2 regions of the Gordonia oleivorans genome follow, and region 1 is predicted to be linked to the other one. Evidence: predicted binding sites of a transcription regulator. Region 1 holds the regulator's gene; the other holds the start of a gene.
The links. Region 1 encodes LexA, which represses DNA repair genes until DNA is damaged. Its sites were predicted from a motif close to CGAACANNTGTTCG; they were not measured.
Positions count from the first base shown of each region.

Region 2: a site for LexA is predicted at 13,709-13,722, ahead of ABLE92_RS12890 (DUF222 domain-containing protein). Genes of this name have one in related genera too.

Region 1 covers NZ_JBDZDI010000002.1:343,780-359,740, reverse strand. The annotation lists gene ABLE92_RS05060 (hydrogen peroxide-inducible genes activator) at 1-397, opposite strand, end outside; gene ABLE92_RS05055 (peroxiredoxin) at 536-1,123, shown strand; gene ahpD (alkylhydroperoxidase, AhpD family) at 1,135-1,668, shown strand; gene ABLE92_RS05045 (aminotransferase family protein) at 1,815-3,047, opposite strand; gene hrpA (ATP-dependent RNA helicase HrpA) at 3,134-7,087, shown strand; gene nrdR (transcriptional regulator NrdR) at 7,061-7,567, opposite strand; gene ABLE92_RS05030 (LysM peptidoglycan-binding domain-containing protein) at 7,592-8,191, opposite strand; gene lexA (transcriptional repressor LexA) at 8,458-9,198, shown strand; gene ptsP (phosphoenolpyruvate--protein phosphotransferase) at 9,238-11,025, opposite strand; gene ABLE92_RS05015 (DeoR/GlpR family DNA-binding transcription regulator) at 11,186-11,956, shown strand; gene ABLE92_RS05010 (1-phosphofructokinase family hexose kinase) at 11,953-12,918, shown strand; gene ABLE92_RS05005 (PTS fructose transporter subunit IIABC) at 12,997-15,105, shown strand; gene ABLE92_RS05000 (HPr family phosphocarrier protein) at 15,224-15,484, shown strand; gene hflX (GTPase HflX) at 15,584-15,961, opposite strand, start outside.
Region 2 covers NZ_JBDZDI010000007.1:36,131-52,091, forward strand. The annotation lists gene ABLE92_RS12830 (SaeA-related protein) at 1-1,820, shown strand, start outside; gene ABLE92_RS12835 (TerD family protein) at 1,928-2,701, shown strand; gene ABLE92_RS12840 (lipase family protein) at 2,889-4,058, shown strand; gene ABLE92_RS12845 (rhomboid-like protein) at 3,976-4,719, opposite strand; gene ABLE92_RS12850 (hypothetical protein) at 4,736-5,557, opposite strand; gene ppk2 (polyphosphate kinase 2) at 5,610-6,557, opposite strand; gene ABLE92_RS12860 (DUF6764 family protein) at 6,670-7,167, opposite strand; gene ABLE92_RS12865 (SRPBCC family protein) at 7,391-7,831, opposite strand; gene ABLE92_RS12870 (DUF4166 domain-containing protein) at 7,849-8,526, opposite strand; gene ABLE92_RS12875 (TetR/AcrR family transcriptional regulator) at 8,645-9,250, opposite strand; gene ABLE92_RS12880 (PaaI family thioesterase) at 9,294-9,770, shown strand; gene ABLE92_RS12885 (protein kinase domain-containing protein) at 9,807-11,525, opposite strand; gene ABLE92_RS12890 (DUF222 domain-containing protein) at 11,555-13,681, opposite strand; partial or broken gene ABLE92_RS12895 (tyrosine-protein phosphatase) at 13,845-14,648, opposite strand; gene ABLE92_RS12900 (TetR-type transcription factor C-terminal domain-containing protein) at 14,828-15,706, shown strand; gene ABLE92_RS12905 (SDR family oxidoreductase) at 15,880-15,961, shown strand, end outside.

The DNA of each region.
Region 1 (15,961 bases):
CCACCACCCGCAGCCCGAGGTCCGGCAGTTGTTCCGGCAATCCGCGCAGCACGGTGGGCAGGATGTAGGGGGCGACGGTCGGAATCAGCCCGAGCCGAAGGGTGCCCACCAACGGGTCGTCGGCACCCGCCGCGGCGGCCAGGAACTCGTCTGCCGCATCGGTCACCGCGATCGCCCGGTCGAGCAACGTGCGCCCCTCCGGTGTCAAGAAGACACGCCGCGTGGTGCGTTCGATGAGTTTGCGCCCCAACCCGTTCTCCAGACCCGCCAGCGCCTGCGACAGCGATGGCTGACTGACTCCGAGTTCTGCTGCGGCAGAACCGAAGTGATGTGTCCGTGCCAACGCCACGAAGGCCCTCAGGCCGGCCAGCGAGGGTTGATAAGTTTTATCAGCCATACCTATCAGTATAGTGCTAATCATCACGTTTCACTTTCGGCGGTTTCGGCGCAGAATTGAGGGGTAACCACTACGACACGTCGTCGTCGCATGCGCCGACGACGCTGTCACGCGAGACGAAAGGGAGCGTCACACGCCATGGCTCTGCTGACAATCGGGGACCAGTTCCCCGCCTACAACCTGACCGCTGTCATCGGAGGCGACCTGTCGAAGGTCGACGCCCAGCAACCCGACGACTACTTCACCCAGATCTCCAGCGATGACCATCCCGGCAAGTGGCGGATCATCTTCTTCTGGCCCAAGGACTTCACCTTCGTGTGCCCGACCGAGATCGCCGCGTTCGGAAAGCTGAACGAGGAGTTCGCCGATCGCGACGCCCAGGTTCTCGGCGCCTCGGTGGACAACGAGTTCGTCCACTTCCAGTGGCGTGCCCAGCACGAGGACCTCAAGACCCTCCCCTTCCCGATGCTCAGCGACCTCAAGCGCGAACTCGTCTCGGCCGCAGGCGTTCTCAACGCCGACGGGGTGGCCGATCGCGCCACCTTCATCGTCGACCCGAACAACGAGATCCAGTTCGTGTCGGTCACCGCGGGCTCGGTCGGCCGCAACGTCGACGAGGTGCTGCGTGTCCTCGACGCCCTGCAGTCCGACGAACTGTGCGCCTGCAACTGGCGCAAGGGCGATCCGACGATCGACGCCGGCGAACTGCTGACCGCGAGCGTCTGAGAAGGACTGAGATGAGCATCGACAATCTGAAGGAAGCCCTTCCCGAGTACGCCAAGGACCTCAAGCTCAACCTGTCGTCACTGGCGCGCACCACCGAGCTGAACGAGCAGCAGTTGTGGGGAACCTTCCTCGCCGCCGCCGCCGCGAGCCGAAATGCCAAGGTGCTCACCGAGATCGCCGAGGAGGCCGGTGACACACTGTCGGCCGAGGCCTACAACGCCGCCCTCGGCGCCGCCTCGATCATGGGCATGAACAACGTCGCCTACCGGGCCAAGAGCTTCCTCGGCGACGACTACGCCCAGGTGCGGATGGGTCTGCGGATGAACATCATCGGCAACCCGGGGGTCGACAAGGCCGACTTCGAGCTGTGGAGCCTGGCCGTCTCGACCATCAACGGCTGCCACGACTGCACCGCGGCCCACGCCAAGGTCGTCCGCGACGCCGGACTGACCAAGGAGCAGGTCTGGGAGGCCGTCAAGGTTGCCGCCACCGTCTCCGGTGTGGCCCAGGCCATCTCGACCACCGAGGTGCTGGCGAACGCCTGATCATCCGGTCATGACGAACGGCCCGGTCACCGTGAGGTGACCGGGCCGTCGTCGTCGTGCCGGTTGTCGTCGTGCCGGTTGTCGTCGTGCCGGTTGTCGTCGTGCCGGTTGTCGTCGTGCCGGCGGGAATCGGGTGACGGGCGCGCTCAGTCGGTCAGTGCGGCCCGGAACCGTTCGGCCATGTCGGCCACCTGCTCGGTGGTCATCACGAACGACGGCGAGATCTGCAGTGCCCCTTGGCCTGCGGCCCGGCCACTGACGCCGTGCCGGCGCAGCGTACCGACCGCGGCCATCGCGGTCGGTGCGTCGGTGAGCTGCACCGCCGTCACCGCGCCGAGCCCGGTGCGCACCTCGGTGACCGCGTCGAGTTCGGCAAGCGGGGCGAAATGAGTGGCCAGATCACCTTCGAGGCGTGCCGCCTCGCCGATCAGACCCTCGCGCTCGATGATGTCGAGGTTGGCCATGGCCGCGGCCGCCGCACCGGCGTGACCGCCGTAGGTGTAGCCGTGCCGCCACCAGACACCGCCGGCGAAGAACGGCTCGGCGACGCGCGGTGCGATGAACACCGCACCCATCGGCACATACCCGGAGGTGAGTCCCTTCGCGGTGGTCATCATGTCGGGTTGAAGGTCGAAACGCGATGAGGCGAACCAACTGCCGCCGCCGATGCGGCCGAAGCCGGTGACCACCTCGTCGGCCACGAACAGGATGTCGTGGTCCCGGCAGATCTGACGGACCTCGGTGAGGTATCCCGCCGGCGGCAGGTACACGCCGCCGGCCCCGATGATCGGTTCGCAGAAGAAGGCGGCCACCTTGTCGGCACCGACCCGTTCGATCAGTCCCAGAAGGCTTTTCGCGTCATCCCAGTCCACCGACTCGGCGTCGGGCATGAGCTGACCGTAGCCGTCGTGATTGACCGGGATGCCGGCCAACGACGTTCCGGCGACGTGCATGCCGTGGTAGGCCTTGGTGCGCCCGACGAGCAGGGTCTTCTCCGGCTTACCGACCTCGTTCCAGTACCGGCGTGCCAGTTTGGCCGCGGTGTCCACCGAGTCACTACCACCGGAGGTGAAAAAGATCTTGCTACCGGGCACCGGCGCGATCTGCGCCAGCCGGTCGGCGAGGGCATCGGTGACGTCGGCGGTCAGATCACCGAAGCCGGAGTAATGCGCGAGCCGCCCGAGCTGTGCGGCCACCGCGTCGGCGATCTCGGTGCGTCCGTGGCCGACGTTGGTGAACCACAGCCCGGCGGTGGCATCGAGGTACTCGTTGCCGTCGACGTCCCAGATGCGGGCGCCCTCACCTCGGGCGACGACGAACGGACCCTTCGCGGTCACCGCACCCATGTCGGCGAACCCATGCCACAACGAACCAGCCATGACCTCCATGATGCCGGGCGGGTGTGCCGACCCGGTGATCGGGGGCCGGATCGCACCCCGGCGGCAGCCCATATCCTGGAGGGATCATGACACCACCGGATCGCCGCGATCTCCTCGAGCGGATTCGTGCCGTCGGCATCGCCGATGCCCATGCGCTTCGGCGGCGCCTCGACAAGCTCGGGCCGCAACCCTCCGCGGACCGACTCGCCGGACTGGAGAAATCCCTCGCCGGTGCCGAACGACGGGTCGCCGCCCGCCGCGCCGCCGTCCCCGTCCTGGAATTCCCCGAGGATCTGCCGGTCTCGGCGGCCCGCGACGAGATCGCTGCGGCAATCTCCGAGCATCAGGTGGTGGTGATCGCCGGTGAGACCGGGTCGGGCAAGACCACCCAGCTACCGAAGATCTGCCTCGAACTCGGCCGCGGTGTGCGTGGCGCGATCGGCCACACCCAGCCCCGCCGCATCGCGGCGAGTTCGGTGGCCCGGCGGATCGCCGAGGAGACCGGAACACGGATCGGTGAGGCCATCGGCTACTCGGTGCGCTTCTCCGATCGCTCCGGCGCCGACACGCTCGTCAAGGTGATGACCGACGGCATCCTGCTCCGGGAGATCTCCACCGACCCGATGCTGCGCCACTACGACACGATCATCGTCGACGAGGCCCACGAGCGGTCGCTGAACATCGACTTCATCCTCGGGTACCTGCGACGGCTGCTGCCGCGCCGTCCCGATCTGAAGGTGATCATCACCTCGGCCACCATCGAACCGGGCCGATTCGCCCGGCATTTCACCACCGACTCCGGCACACCGGTGCCGGTGATCGAGGTGTCGGGTCGGACCTATCCCGTCGAGGTGCGTTACCGGCCACTGACCCTGCGTGAGGACCCGGATGCCGGCGACGAACGCGGTGGCGGCGAGCACGCCGACCTCGATCTGTTCCAGGGCGTCGACGCCGCCATCGACGAACTGTGGGGCACCGCCGGTCGCGGCGACATCCTGGTGTTCCTGCCCACCGAACGCGACATCCGGGAGGCGGCGGCGTCGTTGTCGCGCCGCATCGCCGCGGGCGCCGAGGTCGTCCCGCTGTTCGCCCGGCTGTCCATCGCCGATCAGCAGCGCGTGTTCACGCCGTCGGACGGACGACGAATCGTGTTGTCCACCAACGTCGCCGAGACGTCGCTGACCGTTCCCGGAATCCGGTACGTGATCGACTCGGGCACCGCGCGGATCTCCCGCTACTCCACCCGCACCAAGGTCCTGCGGCTGCCGGTGGAACCGGTGTCGCAGGCCAGTGCCCGCCAGCGCGCCGGTCGATGTGGACGTGTGGCCCCGGGTATCTGCATCCGGCTGTACTCCGAATCCGACTTCGATGCGCGGCCCGCCTTCACCGACCCGGAGATCCTGCGCACCAATCTCGCGTCGGTCATCCTGCAGATGACGTCCCTGCGTCTCGGCGACATCGAGGACTTCCCCTTCGTGCAGCCGCCGGATTCCCGGGCGGTCCGCGACGGCGTCGGCGTGCTGTCGGAACTGGGAGCGATCACGGTGCCGGGCAAGGGCTCCGGACGCGGCAGCGGACCGGACGCCGGCGGCCGCGACAAGGGCGAGGTGCGCCTGACGAAGGTCGGCGCCACGATGGCCCGCATCCCGGTCGATCCGCGGATCGCCCGGATGCTGGTGGCCGCCCGCGACGAGGGCTGCCTCGACCACGTGCTGGTGATCGCGGCCGCCCTGTCGATTCCCGACGTCCGGGAACGCCCGGCCGAACACCGGGAGGCCGCCGACACCAGTCATCGGCGTTTCGCCGTCCCCGGTTCGGACTTCCTGAGCTATACGCAGCTGTGGCGATATGTGCAGGAGAAACGTAAGGAGTTGTCGGCCAATCAGTTCCGACGCACCTGCGAACGCGAGTTCCTGCACTACCTGCGCATCCGCGAATGGCAGGACCTGCACCGCCAGTTGCGCGGAATCGTCATCGACCTCGACTGGCAGATCCCCGAGACCGAACCGAATGCCGACGCGATCCATCGCGCCATCCTCGCCGGCCTGCTCGGCAACATCGCGGTCCGGGCCGCCGAGGGCCGCGAGTACACCGGTGCCCGCAACACCACGCTGATGATCTTCCCCGGGTCGTCGGTGTCCAGGAAACCGCCGGCCTTCCTGATGGCCGCCGAGATCATCGAGACGTCCCGGCTGTTCGCGCACACGGTGGCCGGGGTCGACCCGTTGTGGGCGGAGAAGCTCGCCGGCGATCTGGTGAAACGCACCCACAGCGAACCGCACTGGTCCTCCACGCGCGGCGCCGCGATGGCCTATGAGCGCGTCACCCTCTACGGCGTGACGCTGGTGGCGCGCCGACGCGTCAACTACGGCCCGATCGACCCCGAGGTGTCGCGCGACCTGTTCATCCGCCATGCCCTCGTCGAGGGCGACTGGCGGACGAATCATCGTTTCTTCGAACAGAATCGGCAGTTGCTGACCGAGGCCGCCGACGTCGAGCACCGCGCCCGGCGTCGCGACGTGGTGATCTCCGAGGAGCAGCTCTACGAGTTCTACGACAAGCGCATCCCCGCCGAGGTGACCTCGGCGCGGCATTTCGACACGTGGTGGAAGTCGGCGCGGCGCACCGACCCGACCCTGCTGGATCTGACCCCCGCCGATGTGGCCGCCGACGTCGCCGTCGCCGACACCGACTATCCGGGGGCATGGCAGCAGGGCGACACCCGCCTGGAACTGCGCTACCGATTCGAGCCGGGCGCACCCGACGACGGGGTCACCGTCGTCATTCCGCAGGCCCTGCTCCCCCACGTCCGCAACGCCGGATTCGATTGGCTGGTACCGGGAATGCGATCGGAACTGGCCACCGAACTCGTCAAGACCCTGCCCAAACAGCTTCGCAAGACAATGGCCCCGGCACAGCGCTTCGCCGATCTGGCCCTGTCCCGGCTGACGCCGCGCTCCGAACCACTGGTCCGTGGGCTGGCCCGCGAGTTGTCGACGATCACCCGGCACACCGTGACACCGGCGGACTTCGCCGTCGACCGCCTGCCCGCCCACCTGCGGATCACCTTCGCCGTCATCGACGATTCGGGCGAGATCCGCAGGCGCAGCAAGTCGTTCACAGATCTCACCGCCGACGGAGCGGACCGTCGACCGACACCCCCGGCCGCGGTGTACACCACCTGGACCGCCGACGGGCTCGGCACCCTGGCGGCCACCGAGACCGCCGACGTCGCGGGCCAACACATCACCCGCCATCCCACGTTGCGTGCCGTCGGGGATCCCGGCCGATCCGTGGGCGTCGCGCGGGCCACCGCCGCCACCGAGGACGAGGCCAACCGGATGCGGGTCGTCGGTGTCATCGCGCTGCTCGACCACACCATCACCGGGCTCTCGTCGAAGGCATCGTCGGGCCTCGACCCCGCCGGGCGACTCGCGTTGAGCCAGAACCCCTACCGGGATTCCAGCGAGTTCTTCGCCGACTGCACCAGGCGGGCCATCCGGGACCTCGTCGACGTCGACGCGGCGGCCCGGGTGCGGTCACCGCAGCAGTTCGATGCGCTGGCCGCCGCACTCGGTCCGCGCGTACGTTCGGCCGCACCGGAGTATCTCGCCTCGGCCGTCAACGCACTCCGGATGGTCGCGCCGCTGCGTCAGGCGATCGATGAGCATTCCGGTCAGGTCGCCGCCGACGACGTCGCCGAGCAACTGGCCAACCTGATCTTCGACGGCTTCGTGCTGGCCACCCCGCGTGAGCACCTGGCCGAACTCCCGAGATATCTGGCGGCCGCACGCGAACGGCTGGAACACCTTCCGGGATCGGCGGACCGGGACCGGGCGGCCATGGGCACGCTCGACCGGGTCACCGGGCGGTGGAATCAGCGACTCGCCGAGGTACCCGAGGCCCGTCGCGATCTCGTCAACGAACAGGCGCATTGGATGGTCGAGGAACTGCGGGTGGGTCTGTTCGCCCAGCGGCTGGGCACCCGATATCCGATCTCGGAGAAGCGTGCGCTACGAACCCTGGATCGACTCGGCTGAGAGGGCATCGGGCGCATCCGTGCCGTTGCGCCGCGTGAGATTGCCCTGCAGATCGTCGATCTCGCGTTGGAAGTCCTCGAGGGAATCGAACGACCGGTACACCGACGCGAACCGGAGATAGGCGACCTCGTCGAGGTCACGCAACGGTTTGAGAATGGCGAGACCGACCTCGTTGCTGGGGATCTCCGCGACGCCCGAGGCGCGCACCGTCTCTTCGACCTGCTGCGCCAACTGGGCCAGATCGTCCTCGTGGACGTGCCGTCCCTGGCAGGCGCGGCGCACCCCGCGCATCACCTTCTCCCGACTGAACGGTTCGGTGACGCCGTTGCGCTTAACCACCGCCAGCACGGCGGTCTCCACGGTGGAGAATCGTCGGCCACAGGCGCTGCACGAACGGCGACGACGGATCGCCTGTCCCTCGTCGGCGACTCGGGAGTCGATGACCTTGGTGTCATCATTCCTGCAGAACGGGCAGCGCATGCATCGAGAATAGCGCCTCACCGCTCAGCGATATGCGGGCGTCAGCAGCGCCTGACCGACACGCAGGGCGCTGCCACCCATGTCGTTGAGCTCGACGATCTCGTCGATGACCGCCTGCCGCGGCATCTCGGGCGCGACGCGCGCGGCGACGGAGTTCAGCGACTCCCCCGCCCGGACGTGCACCACCTGCGTGGCCACCGGCGTGGGGGCGGTGGATTCCTGGTAATCGCTGCCGGCGACACCGATCAGCCACACCAGCATCGCCAGCGCCACCCCGGTCAGCAGGGCCACCGCGGCACCGCGACGGCCCGCCCGACGGGACTGCGACGCGGGCGCGGCGCACGGCGTCCCGGCCGGGCGCCTGGGGATCGCGACCCGGGGCCGGTCGACCGGACGATTGTCGGCCGGGCGGTGGAGGTGCCGGTGCCGCGCCGCCGGGGTGGCGCGGCGAGCCGGCACCGGCCGTCCGGCATGCACGATCGCGCCGCGCCGGGGCGTGACATCGTCTCGCGCCGCACCCCGGGCATCGGGAGCGGCACCGAAACGGGCACCGGACGGGGTGCGCCGAACCGTCGCCCGACGCGCCTGACCTGCGGTTTCACTGCGAACCAAGGTGTTCTGCATGAGAGTCTCCGATCTCGATCACTCGTTCGAGGAACTGATGTTCGAAGTTCTATCACGCACCTCCGACAATTTCTCGCAACACGTCGAACAAATGTTTGAAGTTGTCGGTGACCTGGACTAACCTGGCCGTTGACCAGCAGCGCAGACCCGCGGACAAACCCCGGCCGCACCGGACCACCGACTGCACGGGACAACCGACCGCACCGGACCACCGACAACACCGTCCGACCACAACAGAGTTTCCGACCGAAAGGATCGAACACCCGATGAGTGAGAAGAACCGACGTTCGACGACGTCGACGTCGTCGACCAAGCGCGGCCGCGGATCGGCCGCCGCCGACGAGCCGGAGGTCCCGTTCGACGCGGCGGCCGCGGAGGCCTCGCTCACGCCGCGTCAGCGGGGCGTGCTCGATGTGATCCGCAAGTCGGTGCGCGAGCGCGGCTATCCGCCGAGCATCCGCGAGATCGGCGACGCCGTCGGGCTGGCCTCGACGTCGTCGGTCGCCCATCAGCTGCGGACACTGGAACGCAAGGGACTGCTCAAGCGCGACCACAACCGCCCACGCGCGGTCAACGTGCAGGACGGCGAGCACACCCCACCGGACGACACCGCGGTCGCGTCGAATCTGCCCGCCCCGACCTTCGTCCCGGTTCTCGGGCGCATCGCGGCCGGTGGACCGATCCTCGCCGAGGAGGCCGTCGAGGACGTCTTCCCGCTGCCGCGTGAACTCGTCGGCGAGGGTTCACTGTTCCTGCTGAAGGTGGTCGGCGAGTCGATGATCGACGCCGCGATCTGTGACGGCGACTGGGTCGTCGTCCGGCAGCAGAACGTGGCCGACAACGGTGACATCGTCGCCGCGATGATCGACGGCGAGGCGACCGTGAAGACCTTCAAGCGCAAGGACGGTCACGTGTGGCTGATGCCGCACAACGAGCATTTCGAACCCATCCCCGGCGACGACGCCGCCATCCTGGGCAAGGTCGTCACGGTGATGCGCCGGATCTGATCCGGCTCCGGGCCCGCCCGGTGCGGCGCTCGCCGAAATTCAGCCGGCGAGCGCCGCGGTGGCGGCCTCACGTGCGGCCGCCGGGGAGGCGGTCGCGAGGGCAGCACTCGCCGCGGCACGGCACGCATCGAGTGTGACGCCGCCGAGTTTGGCACCGACCGCCGCCGACGCCGCCGGAGCACTCGACAGCGAGGTGACGCCGAGTCCGACGAGTACGCAGGCCAGCAGCGGGTCGGCGGCGGCCTCACCGCAGACGCCGACCGGTTTACCCGTACGTTTCCCGGCCTCGGCCACCATCGAGATGAGCGCGAGCACCGCGGGCTGCCACGGATCGGTGAGTTCGGCCAGATCGGCCGACATGCGGTCGGCGGCCATCGTGTACTGCGTCAGATCGTTGGTTCCGATCGACACGAAGTCGACCTCGGCGAGGATCGACGACGCGAGGATCGCGGCGGACGGGATCTCGACCATCACCCCGGCGACCAGACCACGCCCGCGGACCTGTGCCGCGAACTCCGCGGCCTCGTCGGCCGAGGCGATCATCGGTGCCATCACCCATGGAGTGCTGCCGGTCTCCCGGGCGGCCGCCGCGATGGCGTCGAGTTGCCCGGCGCGGATCTCCGGATGCCGAGCGGTGATCCGATTACCCCGGACCCCCAGAGCGGGGTTGGCCTCGGTGCCGTGGTCGACGAATTTCAACGGCTTGTCCGAACCCGCGTCGAGCGTCCGCACGACGACCTTCTTGCCCCCGAACGCCTCGAGCACCTCGCGGTAGAGCTCGGTCTGCTCGGCCACCGTGGGTGCCTCGGCGCTGTCGAGGAAGGCCAGTTCGGTCCGGAACAGGCCCACTCCCTCGACCGGATAGGCGGTGGCGGCGCGCGCGGAGACACCGTCGGCGACGTTGGCCAGGATGGCCGCCTCGTGACCGTCGGCGGTGTGCCCCGGCCCCGACCAGCCCGCGACGAGTTCCGCCTCGCGCCGGCTCTCGTCGACGGCCGCCTGCGCCTGCTCCGGATCCGGTTCCAGCACAACGGTTCCGGCGGTGCCGTCGACGAGCACCAGGGTTCCGGCGGGTACCTCGTCGAGGTCGGCGACCGCGACGATGCACGGGATGCCCAGCTGCCGGGCGATGATCGCGGTGTGACTGGTCGGCCCGCCGAGTCGGGTCACCAGCGCGGTGACCAGTTTGGGATCGAGGCCGGCGGTGTCGGCCGGCGCCAGATCGTCGGCGCAGAGCACCGACGGCTCGGTGGGCACCGGCACACCCGGTTCGGGTTGTCCGAGCAACTCGGCCACGACCCGATCGCGGACATCGTTGAGATCGGTGACGCGTTCGGCCATCAGACCGCCGAGTTTGGTGAAGAGCGCGGCGAACTGGTCGGTCGCCGCGGTCGCGGCCGATGCGGCCGACGACCCGGAGGAGATCAGCTTGCCCGCCGCACCGATCCAGCCGCGGTCCTCGGCGAGGCCGGCGGTGGCGATGAGAACCTCGGCGGCCGCACCGGAGGCATGTGAGGCACGTTCGCGCAGCCGGGCGGCCACCAGCCCGGCCGCGTCGACGAAGCGGGACTGCTCCGCCTCCCGCGCGTCCTCCGGGATCGTCGCGGTGTCATGCACCGGGGCGACGCGCTCGCCGGGGCGAACCACCGGCCCGTAGGCCTTCCCGCCGACCACGGGGGTCCCACGCAGTTCCTGAGCCTGCTGATCGTTCACTGCGCTGCCCTTCGTTCGAGGTTCGTTTCGGCCGTCGTCGGCCGATCTGGTCTGTGCTGTCGCGAGATCGCTCTCCCGGCGGCCCGATCTGTGAAAAATCTGCCCGCCGAACATCTCTTGTGATCGAAGTTACAAGAAATCCTTGACTTGTCAACACAAACAGGCGTAAACACAGATATATCAACATTGAGTTCCACCCAAAACCACATCAAGTTTTGCCCAAACCCACATGGACACAGACATCCCGTCATCCGTCCTCTCCGATCGGAGCAACGTGTACGCCGAAGAAAGACAGCAGGCGATCGCCGAACTGGTTCGCTCGCATGGCCGCGCATCGGTCAGCTCGCTCGCCGAGCGATTCGATGTCACCAGCGAGACAGTGCGTCGCGACCTGGCAACCCTGGAGCGCTCCGGACACCTGCAGCGTGTCCATGGCGGCGCCGTCCGTCCCGAACTGGTGCAGCTCATCGACGAGCAGGACATCTCCGAGCGCGAGACCAGCCACACCATCCAGAAGGCCGCCATCGGGCGGGCCGCGATCGCCTTCCTTCCGGCCGACGGCGGGTCGGTGTCCCTCGACGCCGGGACGACCACCTATCAGGCGGCCGTCGCCATCCCGGCAGATCGCCGCCTGCACATGGTGACCAGCAGCCTGCCGATCGCGACGGTGCTGGCGAGTCACCCGAACGCCACCCTGCATCTCGTCGGCGGGCGTGTGCGCGGCCTCACCCAGGCCGCGGTGGGCGCCGAGACCGTGGCCCGCCTTGCCACCTTCCGCACCTCCGTGGCGTTCATCGGGACCAACGGCATCAGCGAGGACATGGGCTTGTCGACCCCCGACCCCGAGGAGGCGGCCGTCAAGGCGGCACTGGTGGCCTCGGCCCAGCGCGTCGTCGTCCTGGCGGACTCCTCCAAGATGAACCGCGAGGACTTCTCGTCCTTCGCCTCGCTCGACGATGTCGACGTCCTCATCACCGACGCCGGTGTCGATCCCTCCTACGCCGCCGCCCTCTCGGCCCGCGGCATCGAGGTCGTGATCGCATGATCCTCACCGTCACAGCCAATCCAAGCCTGGATCGCACGTTGGAGATCGCCGCGCCGCTCGAGCGCGGTGAGGTGCAACGCGCGGTGGCCGTGCGCGCCGAACCGGGCGGCAAGGGCGTCAACGTCTCCCGCGTCGTCGCCGAGGCGGGCATCGACACCATCGCCGTCCTGCCCGCCCGCGCCGGCGACCCACTGCTGAGCGCACTCGACGCCGTCGGTCTGCGCCACGAGACCGTCGCCGTCGACGGCGAGGTCCGCTCCAACATCACCATCGCCGAGGCCGACGGCACCACCACCAAGATCAACGCCTCCGGCCAACCGCTCGACGATCGCCGCCGCGCCGCCCTGACCGATCTGGTGCTGGCGCACGCCGCCGGCGCCGGCTGGGTGGCGTTGTGCGGATCGCTTCCCCCCGGAGTCGAGGACTCCTGGTATCGGGAGCTGGCCGATCAGCTCATCGCGCGTGGTTGCCGGGTCGCCATCGACACCTCCGGGGAACCCCTGCGCGCCGCGGTCACCGGCCGCGTCGACCTGATCAAGCCCAACGAGACCGAACTCGCCGAGGTCTGCGGCGCCGACCCGACGGTGCTGCGCCGGGCCGCCGCCGCCGGCGACCTGGATCCGATCATCGCGGCCTCGGCCGAACTCGCCGGGCACACCGGCGGCGCGGTGCTGACGACCCTGGGCGCCGCGGGCGCCGTGCTGACCACCACCTCGGGCAGCTGGTTCGCCACGCCTCCCCCGATCGTCCCGCGCAGCACCGTCGGTGCCGGCGATTCCTCGCTGGCCGGCTACCTCATCGCCGAGGCGCGCGGCGCCGGCGAACCGGAGCGTCTCCGCAGCGCCGTCGCCTACGGGGCCGCCGCCGCCGCACTGGCCGGCACCCAACCACCCCGACCCGATCACCTCGACCCCGATCATGTCGCGATCACCGACCTCGCCGGAGCCGCCCCCGCCACATGACCCCGACCTCCCCGACCTCCCCGATCTCCCCCACCCACATCCGACACTCCCGAAACACCTAGCAGTAAAGGAAGATTCATGTCCGAGCAGATCATCACCGCAGCGACGGTGAACCTCGACATCGACGCGGGCGACGACCCGTCGGCGGTGATCAACCACCTCGCCGAGAACCTCGCCGCCGCCGGACGCACCAGCGACGCCGCCGACCTCGCACGAGGCGCCCTGGCCCGCGAGGCCAAGTCGGCCACCGGCCTACCGGGCGGCATCGCCATCCCCCACGCCCGGGCGGCCTCGGTCACCGAGGCCAGCCTCGGCATGGCACGGCTGTCCAAGAAGGTCGATTTCGGCGCGCCGGACGGCCCCGCCGACCTGGTGTTCCTCATCGCCGCGCCCGAAGGCGGCGCCGCCGAACACATGAAACTGCTCAGCTCGCTCGCCCGCGCGCTGGTCCGCCCCGACTTCGTGGCCTCCCTGCGGGCGGCGAAGACCGACGACGAGGTCGTCACCCTGGTCGACGAGGCGATCAATCCGCCGGCGAAGAAGCCCGACACGGCCGCCGCCACCGAGAAGACCACCGTCTCGACCACCAAGGCCGCCGCACCCGCCGCCGCCGCAGCGACCACCGCGGCCGTCGCCGCCCCCGCCACCGCCGAGAAGAAGCTCTCGATCGTGGCGATCACCGCCTGCCCCACCGGGATCGCGCACACCTACATGGCCGCCGATGCCCTCAAGTACGCCGCCGAACGCGCCGGGGTCGACTTCCACGTCGAACCGCAGGGTTCGTCGGGAACGACACCGTTCACCCCGGACGTCATCGCCGGCGCCGACGCGGTCATCTTCGCCACCGACGTGGGAGTCAAGGGCAAGAGCCGATTCCACGGCAAGCCGGTGATCGCCTCGGGCGTCAAACGCGCCATCAACGAGCCCGACACGATGATCGCCGAGGCCATGGCCGCCGCCCGCAATCCCAAGGCCGCGGTGGTCCGCGACGGTGACGGCAACGACGCCCCGGCCGACGCCGCCGGCGGAGAGACCCTCGGCCTGGGCAAGCGCACCCAGCAGGCGCTGATGACCGGCGTCAGCTACATGATCCCGTTCGTCGCCGCCGGCGGCCTGCTCATCGCCCTGGCGTTCCTGCCGTTCCTCGGCGGATACCAGATCGCCAACAAGACCCTCGACGAGACCGGCGCCCTCAACGACGGACAGTTCATCGCGTTGCACAACAGCCTGTGGGATCTGCCCGCCGGCGGACTCGGACAGTACATCGGCGCGGTGTTGTTCGCGATCGGCGGACTCGCCATGAGCATGCTGGTGCCCGTCCTGGCCGGTTACATATCGTTCGCCATCGCCGACCGACCCGGCATCGCACCCGGATTCGTGGCCGGACTGGTGTCCGTGGCGGTCGGTGCGAGCTTCATCGGCGGCCTGGTCGGCGGTCTGATCGCCGGCGTCGTCTGCCTGTGGATCTCCCGACTCCCGTTGCCGCAGTGGGCACGTGGTCTGATGCCGGTCGTGATCATCCCGCTGCTGGGCAGCTTGTTCATCGGCGTCGTGCTCTACATGTTGCTCGGCAAGCCCCTCGCCTGGGTGACCACCGAGATGACCAACGGCCTCAACAGCATGTCCGGCGGTTCGAAGATCGCACTCGGCATCGTCCTGGGCCTGATGATGTGCTTCGACCTCGGCGGCCCGGTCAACAAGGCGGCGTACCTCTTCGCCACCGCCGGTCTGGCCATCGCCGGAACCGCACAGTTGGAGATCATGGCCGCGGTCATGTGCGCCGGAATGGTCCCGCCGCTCGCCCTGGCACTGGCCACCGTCCTGCGCCCGGGCCTGTTCACAGAACCCGAACGCGAGAACGGCAAGGCCGCCTGGCTGCTCGGTGCATCGTTCATCTCCGAGGGCGCCATCCCGTTCGCGGCCACCGATCCGTTCCGCGTCATCCCCTCGATGATGGCCGGCGGTGCGCTGTCCGGCGCGCTGATCATGGCCTTCGGCGTCACCCAGCGCGCCCCGCACGGCGGCATCTTCGTGTTCTTCACGATGAACCACTGGCTGCTCTTCCTGGTCGCCTTGGCCGCGGGCACCGTCCTCTCGGCGGTCTGCGTCATCGCCGCCAAGCAGTGGGGACGCGGCCACGGCCACGACGAGGTCGCCGCCGTGGAGCGCGAGGCCGTCGCCGCCTGACGAGGCGGATCACCGCGGCGGGCGTCGGCGAAATCCCGCCCGCCACGGTGATCACGGGGCACAATCACCTCACCATCACCTGCCGTTGAAGCCGTCACCCTCCAAAGGAGTAGTCACCATGCCCAGCACCACTGTCACCGTCGGCTCCGCCGTCGGACTGCACGCCCGACCCGCGACCATCATCGCCGAGGCCGCCGCCGATGCCGGCGTCCCGATCACCCTCGCCGTCGAGGGCGGCGAACCGGTCGACGCCGGTTCGGCCCTGATGATCATGACCCTCGGCGCCGAGAAGGGCACGAATGTCATCGTGTCCTCCGACGACGCGGGCGCACTCGAGCACATCGCCCAACTCGTCGCCAAGGATCTCGACGCCGAGTAGGCGCCATCCCCGACGATCTCGGACAACGAGACGGCCGGTCACCCGTGCGGGTGACCGGCCGTCTCGTCTGGTCGTGCCCGGTGGAGCCGGATCGGCGGCTCAGTGCGCCGTCGCCAACACCAGGTCGGCGAGCTCACCGGCCATGGCCGGCGGAACCCGTACTCGCACAATCGATCCGTGCTCGTCGTGTTCGGTGGAGAGCACCTCACCCTCGCGGTGGATGCGGGAGAGCACCTCACCACGGGTGAACGGGACGGCGAGGGTCAGCTCGACGTCGGTGCGTCCGACGAACTCCCGGACCCGGTCGAACAATTCCGGCAATCCCTCGCCGGTGCGCGCCGAGACGAACACCGCATCCGGTGCCATGGCCCGGAGTTCGGCCATCCGCGTCGCGTCGATCGAGTCGATCTTGTTGATCACCAACAACTCCGGCGGTGCGGCGACGTCCTCGTCGGCCACCACCTCGTTGATCACCTG
Region 2 (15,961 bases), on a different contig from region 1:
CGCTGCGGGAATCCGCGTCCCGGATCGCCGAGGCCCGGATGATCACCGACCGCCGTCGGCGCCGCGACGAGGATCGATATGCGTTGCTCGACAACGCGATCGAGCGCCTGATCGGCCGCTACGGCGGCATCCCGACCAGCAAACGCGGCGGCCTCGACGAGATCGGCGCGATGGGCGGACTCAGTGCCGACGAGGTCGCCACCCGCGTCCGTCGGCACCGGGTCATCGACGATTCCCCGGCAGCACCGCCGGAGACCACCGCCCCCGCCGCCCCGGCACTGTCGGCGCACCGGCTGGCCCAGATCACCGAACTGCTCGCCGAGTTCAGCCGCCGCGGCAGCGGCCCCGCCTCACACACTCTGCTCGCCGTGCTCGGCCTCGACACCGACGACGCCGCCAACCTCACCGAGATCACCCTGCGCGCCGAGGCATTGCAAAGCCGCGCACGGGAACTCCCGGCCGGGCGGATGCGGGCGCTGATCGACGAGCTGCTGATCACCATCAACGAGGTGTTGCTCGGCGGCCCCGCGCTCGCCGACGCCTACCTGGCCTCGGTGCGGGAATCGGTGGGCGCACACCTGCGGCCCCGTATTCGCGCCGCCATCCTCGTCGAGGATCGTCTGCACCCCGACGACCGGCAGTACATGCTCGAAGAGGCCCGCGACCTCGGCCTCGGCACCCGGGATGCGCGGCGCCTCATCGACGAGATCACCCGGGAGTTCGACGGCGAGGTGGACACCGAAGCGCCGCCACCACCCCCGACACCGACACGACCGGCACCGGCACCGGCACCGGCACCAACACCCACACCCACACCCACACCCACACCCACACCGACACCGCCCCAAGGTGATTGGCAACGGTCCCTCCGATCCGCGCGTCAGGCACTGCGCAAGGGCAACCTCGACGATGCCCGCACACGATGCGATCAGGCCCGCTCCTTCGCCGGCGACGACGACGCCGCGCGACGCCAGATCGACGCCGTGGCCGACGAGATCGCCCGCGCGTCACGTACGCCCGCAGCACCAGCTCCCGCGACTCCCCCTGCCCCGAATCCCCCTGCCCCGACTCCCCCTGCCCCACAACCTAATCCCGCCCACACGTCCGCCACACCACCGACGGCCGCGCCCGACACCACCCCCGCACCACCGTCGAATGTGCACGCGGCCTTCGCCAACGGGGCGGTCGTCGTCGCGTGGGAACCGTCGCCGACGCCCGGTGCGACCTACCGCGTCACCCGTGTCGATCGCACCGGCCGCCGACAGGTGGTGGGCCGCACCGCGACCACCGAACTCGAGGACGGCGGCACCCGCCCGTCGGAGGGGCTGCCGAGCTACGAGGTCACCGCCTCCGTCGACGGGATGCACTCGGCACCGGCGGTGTCGTCGGCCGCGGCGAACCCGCCCGCCCCCACCCACACCACACCGACCACCCGCACACCCCCGTCCCGCATCCCACCACCACCCGCACCACCGTCGCCGGCCCCACCGCCGACCCTGTCGCCGGCCGCCACCGCCGCCGATCTCCCCGACATCACCGACGTGGTGGTGACCGGTGACCTGCTGACGTTCACGTGGCCGCCGGGTGTCACCGAGGTGATGGTCGTCATTCGGTCGGATGCACCTCCGGAGAATCCGCAGGACCCGGCCGCGGTGAGCAAGAAGGTCACCAACACGCGATACGAGATCGACGGCGGCTACCGGATTCCGGGCTCCGCCGCACGTCCCGCGCATATCGCCGTCGCGGCCTGCCAGCGTGTCTCGCCGGACACGCTGGCCGTGGCCGCGCACTTCGGCCCGGCGGCACGCGCACGGCTCTGAGTTGACCGCCGCCCCGCGTTCACCGCGTTTCGCTAGGCTGGGCCACACTCAAATCGGACATCAGTGATCATCGAGGATTCGACGAAGATAGGGGTCGAGGGACTTCCATGGGTATCGACTACACCAAGCGACCGAAGGCGCAGCCTGCGCCGCAACCTGCCGCACAACCGTATCCGGCACAACCTGCCGCACAGCCGTATCCGGCACAGCCGGGCCAGCAGCCGTATCAGCAACCGCCGCAGGCACAGCCGTATCAGCAGCAGCCACCGGCCGCACCGCCGGTCTCCCTGTCCAAGGTGACGCTGACCAAGTCGGCGCCCAGCGTCTCGCTGACCAAGCAGGGATCGGCGACCGGGCAGGTGCGGATCAACCTCAACTGGACCTCCAGCAAGGGCGGACTCTTCCGTCGCGCGGCCGGCGTCGACCTCGACCTGGCCTGCATGTGGGAGTTCACCGACGGCAGCAAGGGCATCGTGCAGGCGCTCGGCAACGCCTTCCAGGCGCCGTACGAGGGCCGCCCGATCATCTGGCTCGACGGCGACGACCGCTCCGGGGCGAACACCGGCGGCGAGAACATGTACATCGACCTGTCGGCGTCGAATCAGATCCGCCGCATCCTGATCTTCGCCTACATCTACGAGGGCGCACCCAACTGGGCCGCCGCCAACGGCGTGGTCACCCTGTTCCCGGCCAACGGCCCGCAGATCGAGGTGCATCTCGACGAGGCCGATCAGAGCGCGATCTCGTGCGCCATCGCGATGCTGGAGAACCGCGGCGGCGAGCTCGTCATCAACCGTGAGGTCCGCTACATCCGCGGGTCGCAGTCCAAGGTCGATCAGGCCTACGGATGGGGCCTGAACTGGAAGGCCGGCCGCAAGTAGCCCTCCCCCGACGCACCCCGGCAGTTGTGCCACCGCTCACACCGGGGTGCGTCGATGACCACCGATCACGTAGCGTGAGCGGTTGTCATCGCACTCAATCGGGGGATTGTGCACTGTGTCTGCTGTTGGTTCGTCTGTTCGTTTCTCTGTTCGTCGTTGTCTCGCTTGCGCTTTCGCGCTCATCACGGTGGCCGTCGGGGCAGCGCTGATCCCGGGTCCGGCGCATGCGGCGCCCGATCCGTTCTACGCCACGTCGCCACCGGCACCCGACGCCCGCCTCGGCTCGATCGTGCGGATCGAACCGACGTCCGGGGCCGGCATCGCCGAGAAGGTTCCGGGTACCCGCAGTTATCGGCTGCTGTATGTCACCACCGGCCCGCGCGGGGGCCGCACCACCGCGAGTGGCTCGTTCTTCATCCCGCCGGACACCATGACCGCGAGCACACCCGACGGGCACCGCTCCCTGATCGGCATCGGGATCTCCGACGAGAGCATGGGCGCCTACTGCCGGCCGACCACCACACTCACCCGTGATTCCGTCCTCGACCGTGCCGTCGGCATCGCACCGGTCAACTCGACGGTCGCCTCGCTGCGCGCCGGGCACGCGGTGTTCGTCGCCGACCTCGCCAGCGACGGCGTCGCACCGGCCCCGACGTTGCTGCCCCGGTTCGACGGGCACTCGATGCTCGACGGCCTGCGGGCCGCCCTGCAGATCCCCGGGTCGGGACTGACCGCGTCGAGCACCATCGGCATCTTCGGGCCGTCGGGCGGTGGCAGCCAGGCCGCCGCGGTGTCCGCCGAACAGGCCGCGACCTACGCGCCGGAACTGCACATCCCGGCGATCGTCATCGGGCAGATGGTGCCCGATCATCGAAACTTCATCCGCGCCAACGACGGTGGGGTCGGATCCGGTTTCGCCTTCGCCGACCTGCTGGGCCTCGAGGTCGGGCATCCCGAGATGCGCATCGACGAGAAGCTCACCCCGGTGGGTCGCGGCATCGCCGAGGTCTTCCGCTCCGGGTGTGCGACACCGACCTACATGACCCTCGGCGGGGTGCCGCTGAGTGCGCTGTTCCTGCCGGGCCATTCACCGTACGACGACCCGGACTTCCAGCCCGCCTTCGCCGCCGCGGCGCTGGCGACGCCGACCTCACCGACACCGACGGCGGCACTGCGGATGACGCGCTGCGACTCCAACGTGTCACCGATCGCGGTCACCCCGGTGGACGATCTGCGGCGTGCCGTGGACACCTATCGGGCCGCGGGCGTCGAGGTCAGTGATCGAGTCGCCGCGTGCCTGGGCGGTCCGCGCGATATCTACGCAGCGGACCTGCCGTGGCTGTTGGCCCGCGTCTGAGCCGCCGCAGGCTCGCGACCGGATCCCATTGCGCGCCAGGGCGTCCCCGGGTGATCGGGTACCAGGCGAGACCGATGAGGACCGACGCGGCGTGTCCGAACCCGGTGAAGGTGATCTGCTCGGCCAGCGGCAGCCCGTAGACGAGCGCCACGCCGGCGAGGTACACCCACCGCCACGGCCGCACGATCCGATAGGCCAGCACGCCCACGATCCCGGCCAGGAAGTAGCTGACCCCGACGTCGAGCACGTTGACCATCGACGGGCTGCGCAGTCCGTCGTCGATGGCCCGGTCCAGTGCGCCTTCGCTGAGGAAGGTCGCGATGACGTGCGCGCTGAACCCGACGACGAACCACCGCACCGACCCCAGCCATTGCTCGGCGGGCCGATGAAACACCAGGAACAGGATCAGGTACGGGAACCACCACTCCCCGTCGATCCAGAACAGGCTGGCGACGAGGACGTGGAAGGCCTCCAGCGGATCGCTCGTGAGGTTCGCGATGTTGGTCGAGCGGTCACCGAGAGCGTCGTGGAGTTCTCTGGGGGTCAGCGAATGCTGGATGGACGTGGTGACGAACAGGATGATCAGCCAGCCGAACGTCAGCGGGGCGCCGCGGACCTGCCGCCACGCCGCGCCCGCGACTCGCCTCGTCCATGCGCTCACGTCTCACCCCGCGGATCTACATGCGGGCGGGTCCGCGGAACGCGACACGGGCGATGAGGCCGAGGACCATCACCACCGCCCCGGCGATCGCCGCGATCACCGACCACTGGGTGAGGTCGTCGGCGAGGGCGTCGGTGGTCAGGCGTACGACGGTGTTGTCCGACCCGGACGAGGAGACCTGCCGGTCGACGATGGTGGTGGCGTTGAGCGCCACCAGCCAACACGCCAGCGCGGCCGGCAACGCACCGATGCCCAGCCAGATCAGCACGGTACCCCGACGTCGCGCGATGATCAGCGCGAGCAGTCCGGCGACCACCGCGACCGCCACGGAGACGTATCCGATGGTGGTGATCTGGGTGCCGATGAGGTGATAACGCCCGGCCTCGAGGCCGCGCTCGGTCATCTCCACCTGGATCGGACCGTCGACACTCACCGTGAACGGCAGGTTGGCGCCCTCGAGTGCCCGGTTGACCATCGCGGTGATGTCCAGTTGCATCGTCTGGTCGGCCGAGCCGCTCGGCGCCGGGTCGAAGAGCCAGGCATGTTCCTGGCGGACCAGGTCGGTGAAGTCCGCCGGGAACTGCGGGCTCTTGGTGTAGTTCTCCGCGACCGGCGCGATCACCGCCGACGCCCCGGGGAAGCTCACCCGCGAGGACACCTGCGCGGTGATCTCGTCGGCGATGTAGTCCTGGACCTCGGCGTCGTGGGCCAGCGGCGCCACGACGGAGACGAAGCCGTCGTCATCGACGATCCGCTGCGACACCCACATCGAGGGCAACGCGACGACGATCGCGGCCATCGCGATCAACGTCAGCAGGGCACTGAGAAACGTTCGCACCGGGACGAGGCTACCGGTCGGCGCGGACCGTCACCGACGGGCGCACGCCGCGTCACTCATCGACGAGGTCACGTGCCCGCCCGACGATCCGCGGGTCCGGGGTGCCGACGAGTTCGTGGTTCTTGCCCTTGTACTCGAACAGGCTCAGGACGTGGCGCATCGCGTTGATGCGGGCACGCTTCTTGTCGTTGCTCTTGACCACGGTCCACGGGGCGATGTCGGTGCTCGTCTTCTCGAACATCGCCTCCTTGGCCGCGCCGTAGGAGTCCCACTTGTCCAGCGACGCGAGATCCATCGGCGACAGTTTCCACTGCCGGACCGGGTCGATCTGGCGGATGGCGAACCGGGTGCGCTGCTCGAGCGGGCTGACCGAGAACCAGAACTTCACCAGGTTGATGCCGTCGTCGACGAGCATCTTCTCGAAGGCCGGGACCTGATCCATGAACTGGTCGTACTGCTCGGGTGTGCAGAAACCCATGACGCGTTCGACGCCGGCGCGGTTGTACCAGGACCGGTCGAAGAACACCATCTCGCCGGCGGCCGGCAGATGCTGCACGTACCGCTGGAAGTACCACTCGGTGGACTCCCGCTCCGACGGCTTCTCCAGCGCGACGACGCGGGCGCCGCGCGGATTGAGGTGTTCGTTGAACCGCTTGATGGTGCCGCCCTTGCCCGCGGCGTCGCGTCCCTCGAACACCAGCAGGTGGCGTTGTCCGGTCTGCTTGGACCACTTCTGCAGCTTCAGGAGCTCGATCTGCAGACGCCGCTTGGTCACCTCGTACTCGCGGCGGCTCATCCGCTCCTCGTACGGGTAGTCCTCACGCCAGGTGTCGACGACGTTGCGTTCGGGCAGCGTCAGGAGCACCGGGTCATCGTCATCGTCGTCGTTGACCTCGAAGTTGGTCGTGTCGTGCAGATCGACGAGCTGTTGAAGGGCCTCGCGTCCGTTCAGCTTGCTGAAGTCGGGTCCCAGGGTTTCGAGATCGGTTAACTCGGTCACCACTCAACGATATGCCGCACGCACGAACGCCGTGTATCGAAGGGGTGAACTGCAGTTCTTCGGCGCCAATTGGGCAGGTTTCTGCCGTGTCGATTGAGCAGTTTCTGCCGCGTCAATTGCGCAGGTTGATCGACCCGTATTTGAGGCACACCCGGCCGGTGGTGGAGTCGGCCGCCGCGGCGAATCCGCCGCTGCACTGCACGCCCGGGGCACCGGCGTAGGCCTGCCCGCCGACACCGCCGACGGCCACCGAGTACCCACCTGCACGTGCCTGGGCGACCGACAGCGCCTTGGGGCCGGTGGTGATGGAGTACGACGTCCCGCCGGTGGTCGCCCCGGCCAGCGCCGACGATCCGGGCTGCTGGTTGATCGCGGTGGCGCGTCCGCCGCGGTCTGCGACCGCCACCGCGGTGCCGCCGCCGGTCTCCTGCGCGCTCGCGGTGCTGCCCGCACCGGACCGCGCGCCACATCCGCTGGTTCCCTGAATGCGTTGCACCTCATGGCCATTCGAGGCCTGGCAGGTCACTGCGGAGGCGTCACCGCCACCGAGATGCATTCCCCAGATCACGCCTGCACTCCCCGCAGCCACCACCAGTGCACGCGCTGTCAATCCGTGGAATCGCACAGTGAATCGGCCTCCTCGCCGTATCGGATGTGTTGGACCAGATGGCCAGACCTCGCTCAGCCTACTCCCGCTTTTCGGCCCGCCGATCGGCGCCGTGGTCACGGAACGACAACGTTTGCCCACACCCGGCACAGCCGTCTCCCGGCAGGTACGCCAACGGGGCCAGGAGATACGAAATCACCTGGCCCCGTTGGCAAATGGAGGAAACTCAGGCCTTGGCGCGACGCTCCGACTCGGCGGTCAGACCCTTCTTCGCCGTCTCGACCGCGGTCTTCTGCCCGCGCTTGACGATCAGCCCGGGAAGTTTGACCTTGAGGTCGATCTCCAACTCGAACTCGACGTGGGCACCGTCGCCCTTGGCCGTCACGGTGTAGATGCCCTGCTGCTCGGCGAGCATCTTCGATTCGACCAGAGTCCACGCGCAGGTGTTGTCGGTCCAGGTGTAGGTGACGGTCTGATCGTCGTTGATGCCCGCCGCCGACACCGTCATCGTGACCTGCTCGGGTGCGCCGTCGTCGTGGGAGGTGACGATCGAGGCCGCCTTGTGCGGTGCGGACCAGTCGGGCAGGGATTCCACGTCCAGCAGCACCTCCATCACGACCGACGGGGGCGCAGCAACATCGAACTCGGTTTTCGCAGTGACAGCCATGTGACAGAACCTACCCTTCAGGCCTCGCGATCGACGAGTTTCAGCGGCCACGCCTCGTCGGGGATGTCGCGCAATCCGCAGGCGACGTCGGTGACGGTGAACCACCCACGGAAATGCAGGATCTCGCCGATGACCGGGTTGCGGACGGTCGCGTCGCACCGGAACCGTTGGTGTTGCTCGTCCCACCCCTCGATGTACTTCATCTGGGAACGGAACAGACCCCGCATGCCGACCTTGGGCCCGCGACCCAGCCACCGCAGGGGGCCGCTCTCCAGCAGCAGTTCACCCGCGGCGGTCACCGACGGTTCGATCGGATAGAGCAGTTCGGGACCGTCGCCGAAGTAGTCGACGAGGCCCGATGCCCCCGACACGAGCAGGGAGTTGAGTTTGCGTGATCCCGACGTGTAGTCGAAGGAGCGCAGGACCGCCAGACATTCGCGGCCGAGTTCGTCGCGGTAGCAGTAGTGGCCCTGGGTGAAGGGGACCATCCGGCTCGACTTGGACGGCAGTGCGTTGCGTTTGCCGTAGTACCAGAAGAACGGCGGCGGCAGCGCGGAGGTGATGTACACCGACTCGAGGATGCCGGTGCCCATCTGGGCGACATTCGAGGTCGAGTCGATGCTGTAACGCCACGCCACGTTGGGGTGCAGTCGGTCGAAGTCGGAACCGAGGGCGTCCTGATAGACGGGCGTCACGAGGACACCACCTCCTCCGATGTGATCGGCGCGACAGTCGTTGGCGAAGAACCTACTACGCCGCATCCGAACACCGGAGTTCGAGGGGTTTGTCCGGGTGTATCCGGGGGCGGGCCCGCTACGGCCGGGCGGCTCCGTCACACAGTCGGGCCAGCTCCCCGATCACCCGGTCGAGCGGTTCGACGCTGCGCTGGGTCTGACACAGTCCGACGGCCCCTTCGATCGCGGAGACGACGAGAATCGCCAGCGAGTCGGCGCGGTCGGGATCGACGCCCTCGGCGACCAGCCGGGTGGCGATGAGCCGGATCCAGTTGCCGAAGATCTCCTCGGCCTCGTCGGCGACGGCCGGCTCGGAGCGGCGGGCGAGGCCGCCGGCGAGCACCGGACATCCGAATTGGTAGTCGGTGTTGACCAGCATCCGACGCCACACGTCGCCGACCCCGATGACGGCCTCGGCCGGGGAACCCGGATGCTGCGATCCGATGCGGGTGGCCACGAACTCGCCCGCGTAGCGGACGGCCTCGGTCATCAGCTGCGTCTTTCCGCCGGGAAAGTGGTGATAGATGGAACCACGCGGAGCCGAACTCGCCGTGATGACGTCGCCGATCGAGGTGGCCGCCACACCGTCGCGACCGATCAGGTCGGCGGCGTGCACCACCATCCGCTCCCGCGGTCCACGCTCCCGGGTCGCGGTCGTGAGGATTTCGGTGGACTGGTCGTCCATCGAGCATCAGCTCCTATGCACACCTTCATAATCACGCTGCTTTATGCAACCATACATAATCATGACGACGACGAACACTCCCGACAGCGATCCCGCGCAACTGTCCGGACTGGAGTTGCTGCGCGCCTGGCAGTTCGGCTCCGACGAACGACCGAGCATCGGCCGGCTGCTCGGCATGCGACCGGTCCGCATCGACGAAGGCGACGTCGAGTTCGTGGTGACCCCCAAGCCCGACTTCTCCAATCCGCTCGGCACTGTCCACGGCGGCATCTGCGCCACCCTCCTCGACTCCGTCATGGGCTGCGCCATCCACACCACCCTGCCCGCCGGCGTCGGCTACACCACCCTCGAACTGAAGGTGAACTACATCCGATCGGTCCCCCTCGACGCCGACGACCTCACCGGAATCGGCACCGTCATCCACGTCGGCGGGCGGACCGCCACCGCCGAGGGCAAGGTGTTCACCGCCGACGGCAAGCTCGTCGCACACGGTTCGACGACGTGCATGGTGTTCCGCTGATCCGGTGTTCCGCTGATCCGGGCTGCTGTCGCGGTATCAGCCGCGCAGCGGGGTCCGCAGCCACGGACTCCCCGGATCGGTGAGCAACCGACCGAGCACCGGGCGGGTGCGAGCGCACGATTCGTCGGCGAGTTCGATTGGGCGGGTTCCACTCTCGGCGGACGCCAGCGCCCGACCCCACTCGAAGGCGACCGCGAAGTCGTTCCAGTCCGGGTAGGCCGCGGCGGCGCGCTCCCCCAGCGACAGGACCAACTGGTGAACCCAGTCCTCGTCGCCGAAGCCGACGTGCAGACACATGCGCGCGAGTTCGACGCACTGACCGATCTCCCATGCTGCCGTGGTGATCGGCACGGCGAGCGGTAGCGCACGGGAACCGGTGGCCACCTGCACACAGGTGGTGATGCGGTGGGCCGGGATGTGGGGGTGATGGGCGGCGAACGCCGACAGCTGCGCCGGATCGACGCGAATATGGTTGCGTGGCAGTCCGTTCGGCGCGATGAAACCGAGGACGGAATCGTAGTCGGGAGTGATGAGGCCCTCGGCGATCGACTCGACCATGTCGAAGGCGGTCTGCGAATCGGTGACCGCCCAGGACTTTCGCAGCGCGCGGCGGATCGCGCGCGGCGTCTCGTGGATCTCCAGGGCGTCGACGGCGTCGGCGCCCGAGGTCAGTGCGAAGTAGGCACCGCAGGCCAGGCCACGGCGTTGCTCGGGGGTCAGTGGTCGGCCCGCCCAGCGGATCGGCGACCCGGGCTCACCCGGGGTGGCGTGCTGCTGGAAGAGGTTGTGCGGGAGGGCGTTCTGTGGGGTGGGGTTGTGCGGGGTGGGTGCGGTCGAGATCGGGAGCGGGAGTGGTGTCGCCACCTGAGTCGGAGCATTGTATGAATTCTTCAGGGGCACAAAGGCATCGGCATCACTCAATGCGGCGGTGAGCGCGTCGGCGAAATCGGCACAGCAGGCGAACCGTTGTTCCGGCCGCTTGGCCATGGCCCGCGCGAAGGTGCCGTCCACCGCTCGCGGGACCTCCGGGCACCGCTGCGACGCGAGCGGCTGTGGCGTGCTCACGTGGTGATGGACCGCGGATGCGAGATTCGAAGCGGGAAAAGGTGTTGTGCCGGTGAGCATTTCGAATGCTGCACAGGCCAGCTGGTACTGATCGGCGGCCGCGGTGATCTCCTCGGTGGCCAGCACCTGTTCCGGCGCACAGTACGCCAGACTGCCGACCAGCAGACCCGTTGCGGTGAGCGACATCTGCGAGTCCTGTGGCTTGGCGATCCCGAAGTCCGCCAGATAGATTCGTCGTCGGCGGTCACGCGTCACCAGGATGTTGGCCGGTTTCACGTCGCGGTGGAGCAAACCCGTTTCGTGCGCGTGATCGAGTGCATCGGCGATCGCGGTCACGATCTCACCGACCAGGGTCGGCGGCAGCCGGTGCGCCGGGTTCTCGCGGAGCATCGATGCGACGTCGGAGCCGTCGATGTAGGCCATCGAGATCCAGAGCCGCCCCTCGGATTCGCCTCGGTCATACAAGGGAACGATGCTCGGGTGCAACAGGCCGGCGGCGATGTCGGCCTCGCGGTTGAACCGTTCGCGGAAGGTGACGTCGTGCTGCAGCGCCTGCGCGAGGACTTTCACCGCATCCTGCCGCGGCAGACGGGGATGCTGGGCGAGGTAGACCTCCCCCATACCGCCGACGCCGATCTGGCGGAGGATGCGATAGCCCGCGCATTCGTCACCCACCGCCAACGTCGCCATGACGGTAGAGAGTACCCACTCGCGTCCACTCAGAAGGGTGGTGGTGCGCCGTCATCGGGAACGACGGGGTATCGCTTCTTGCGTCGTCGTGGGCGTGGCGGGTTCAGCGGGTCCACGCCGTCGGTGATGCGGGCGCGGTTGCGTTCGCGTTCGCGGCGACGCCGTTCGTACTTGGCGGCGAGCCGATCCCGGGTACTGGTGGGAATCACTCCCGGTTCCCGTGATGTCGGTGGTGCGGCCGGTGGGTCGGCGAACCGGTAACGACGTAACCCGCCGAAGAAGTCTTCGAGGGTTTCCGCCGGCCCCGGAATGTTCAAGCCTTCCGGGGTGGTGAAAATCGTGACCAGCCGACCGTTCTCATCCCGGTACTGGTCATCGAGCCAGCGGGAGTGCGTCTTCTGCAGGTGATGTCCCCGGCACTTCGCGTTGAGTCCGTCGGGGGTGGTCAGCCCACCGAGTTCGGGATGCTCGTGGTCGTATTCGTGCACGTGATCACAATCCCCGTCGAACGCGTTTCCCCGGCAGGCGGGGATCACGCACTCGCCGTGGCGAATCCGGATGAATGTGTCCAATGCCGTTGACAGCCGGTACGGATCCGACGGCAACGCCGACGGGAGTTCGACGTCCTCGGGATTGACGCCCTTGGGCACCAGCCGTCGGATCGTGGTCGGGAAACGGCTGATCAGATCGAGGACCTGCTCGGGGATGACCGCACCCTGCCCGACGAGGTAGCCGAGGTTGCCGTCGATCGGCGTCTCGGCGGCCGATTCGGTGTCGGCAGAGGATGATTCGCTGCCGGTTGACGCGGTGTCGGATTGGTCGGTGTCGGTCGCCGCATCAGGACGCGGGTCATCGGCAGCAGCGCTCTCCTTGGGCATCGACATCCGCGCCATACCCGCGCGGGTATCCGCGGTCGGCTCCCGCTCAGTGTCGGGTCCGCGTGCGGGTTCCGCGGCGAGTTCCGTTTCGGCAGTTCCACTCTCCTCGTCAGAGCTGCCCTCCTCGAGCAAGGACATCTGCGCCACACCCGCATCGGTGTCGGCATCCGCATCGGTGTCGGCATCCGCAGTCGACTTGGGCTCGAGAGCCGGTTCGGCCTTCGGTTCCGAACGCCGGGACTGCACCACCGATTCGGTTGCACCACCCCCGGATTCGCGGTCGGCGGCAGAACTCCGCTGTTCCTGCTGATCTTGTTCCTGCTGTTCTTGTTGTCGTTGGCGTTCCTCGATTGCCGCGGCGGTGGTCTCATCGGCGATGACGTGCAACACGATCTGCACATCCGGAATACAGCCGGGTTCCGGAATGTCGGCCGGGCAGTCCTCGTTGCCGCAGTCACAGGTGAACTGCGTCCCCGACAACAACGAGTACATGGCATCGGCCTGACGTTGCCGCCGCGTCCGCGGATCCTTCCGGCAGGCGCAGTCGGCCAGGGCCGCGATCGTCTTCTCCGCGATCGTGATGTGTTCGGCGGACATGGTGCCGGTGATCTCCCCGGTCCCATCGCCCTCAAAGTGGACGAACACAGCCCGCTTGTCCAGGTTCCGCTTCCGCGGTTCCCGCACCGCATCCGGAGCATGCTGGAAGACAATCTTGTCGACCATGTCCCGCAAACTCGTCGCCGGCCACTGCCCAGTCCGCTCGAACAACCGCTCCGCGATCGCCGCATCCACCAGCGCGGTGTTCGGATGCATCTCCGGTCCCGGATCGAGCAGGTTGGTGCGATCGATCAGCGTCCGGAACTGACTGTGACTGATCCGCCCCTCCCGCAATGCCCGCCCGGTCTTCGGCAGCCGGGTGGCCATCACGATCGCCTCATCCAGCATCCGCCGTGTCGTCACCATCGCCAGATTCCGGGTCCGGGAGATGTGTTCGGCCGCGATCTGCGCGTACTCCGCCGACTCATCCAACGGGCGATCGGTCAGACACCTCACCACATACGCGGTGAAATACGAATCCAGCCACGCCATATACGAACGACACCGATCCAACTCGGTCATCGCCACCAGTACTTCGTTGATCGAATGCTGATCCAACCGATCCGGATCCACCCCGAACAGAAACTCCAGCGGCAACCCCGGCCACGGCGACGGCCCCTGCTTCAGCAACGCATCGCGCACATCCCCACGAATCCGCGCGCTCCATGGAATGGTGCTCACCCTCGCCCCCTCGAACAAGATGACCGTCGAAGCTCTCTTCGATCTGACCATCATTGTAGAGACGGGCACCGACAAAACCGTTCACGCCGGGAACCGGCCCCGGAATCTGCGGATCGACAAACCTGTGGGGATGGAGGCTGACCACCACATGCCCGGGGCGGTGTCAGACCGAGTAGCGCTCCCGTAGTGAATTCTGCTGCGACTCGTCGATACCCAGACCCTGCGCGAAGTAGCCTTCGATGTCGCCGTACTCCTTCGTCACGGTCGCGAAGGCAGTGTCGAGATAGACGGCGTCGACGCCCAGGATCGGCAGGAGGATGTCGGGATCGCCGCCCTCGGCCGCGAATTGGTCGAACAACGGCTTGAGGGCGGGAACAAGGCGGTCGTTGGTCAGCATCTAGTCGTGGTAGACATCCCCTTTGGACACACCCATCAGGGTCAGAAACGACGCCGCAGCCCAGCCGGTGCGATCCTTGCCGGTGGTGCAGTGGAACAGTGACGGCTCGGGATGCTCACCGAGCAGCCCGCGATAGAACGTCCGGTAGCCGGTCAGTGCGCTCGGAAGATTCACCAGTTCGGAGTAGGTTCCGGAGATGAGTTCCTGGGCCTTGCCGCCCTTGAGTTCCGCGGTTGCCATCGCCACGGTCTTGGGGTCGGAGAGGAACTTTCCGATGTTGGCCGGGATGGCCATGCCGGCGTCGGCAAGCACGTCGAGGTGGACGTCGGTGACGTCGGGGAGATCCGGGTCCGGCAACGCCGTCCGCTCCACGCTCGACCGCAGATCGTAGATGGTGCGCACGCCGAGCTTCTCGAACTCGGCGAGGTCGGCCGACGCCATCGAGGAGAAATCGGTCGACCGGTACAGCATTCCGGTCCGGACGCTGCCGGCGCCGGCGGGATAGCCGCCGAGGTCACGGAGGTTGGGCAGGGTCGAAATCGGACTGGGGGCACCGGGTGTTGTCGTCACGATCCAATCATCGCAGCGCGGTGTTCGGGTCAGTGGGTTGGAGTGGGATCCGCTCGCGCGATGTCACAGATCCGCTCCGGCTGTTGACACGGAGTTGTCGCCGCCCGGCACCCATCCGCGCCGACCCGCCGGACTCGGTCGGCCCGACAGCCGCATAGTGTTCGGATATCCTGAACACCATGCCCGGGTCCGACGAGTCCACCTCCGCCCAGATCGGCTGCCGCATCCGTGCGGCACGAGTCGCCCGCGGAGTGTCGCTACGCGAGTTCGCCCGCCGGCTCGGCGTCAGTGCGGCGACCCTCAGCGCCACCGAGACCGGTGGCACCGGCATCAGCGTCGACCGTCTCGCAGCCATCGCCGACGCACTCGGCGTGGCACCCGGCGAACTTCTCGGCATGCAGTCGCACACCGTCGAAAGTGAAATGACCACAACCACTCTCGATCGTTCCGGTCCACTGCCCCGCTGGCGCTTCTACGAAGGGCCCGACGTCACGGACCCGGTTCTCGCCGCGGCGTTGCGGTGCATCGTCGAGCGCGGCTATCACGGATGCTCCATCCGTGACATCGCCGAGAGCGCCGGGTTGTCGATCGCGTCGCTCTACCATCACCACGCGAGCAAACAAGCCATGCTCGTGGCCCTGTTCGACCTGGCGATGACCGACCTTCTCGATCGCGTCGGCGGCGCTCGCGACGAGGCGGGAGACGATCCGGTCCGAGCCCTGCGCCTGATGACCGAGAGCCTGGTGCTCTATCACAGCCACCGGCGCCGACTGTCCTTCCTCGCGTCCACCGAGATGCGCAGTCTCGTCGAACCCGACCGCCGGCGCATCGCCGATCGGCGCACCTCGCTGCAGCGAATGTTCGACGTGGAGGTGGAAAACGGTGCCGCACAGGGACTATTCCTGGTCGCTCGCCCGCGTGAGGCCGCACGCGCGGTGGTGGGATTGTGCATCGCGGTGGCCGACTGGTTCGACCCGGAGGGCTTATCGACTCCCGAGGAGTTGGCAACCACCTACGCGGGCTACGCCCTCAACCTGATGGACGTGCGTCGTCCGTAGGACGAAGTGTTCGGATATTCCGAACGCTCTGCCACGTCTTTCCGGGCAGTCCGGACCCACTGTCGCCGTATGCACCGGCTATTGACAACGACTGCCTGGTTGGCCACCCTGAGGTGACCGATCGATCGTTCGCTTTCGCGGCGATCGGCCTCGACCGACGAGAGGACCTCATAGTGAGCACACCGTCCACCCTGCACGGCCGCACCGCGATCATCTCCGGCGGAAGCCGTGGCATCGGCGAGGCGATCGCCGTGC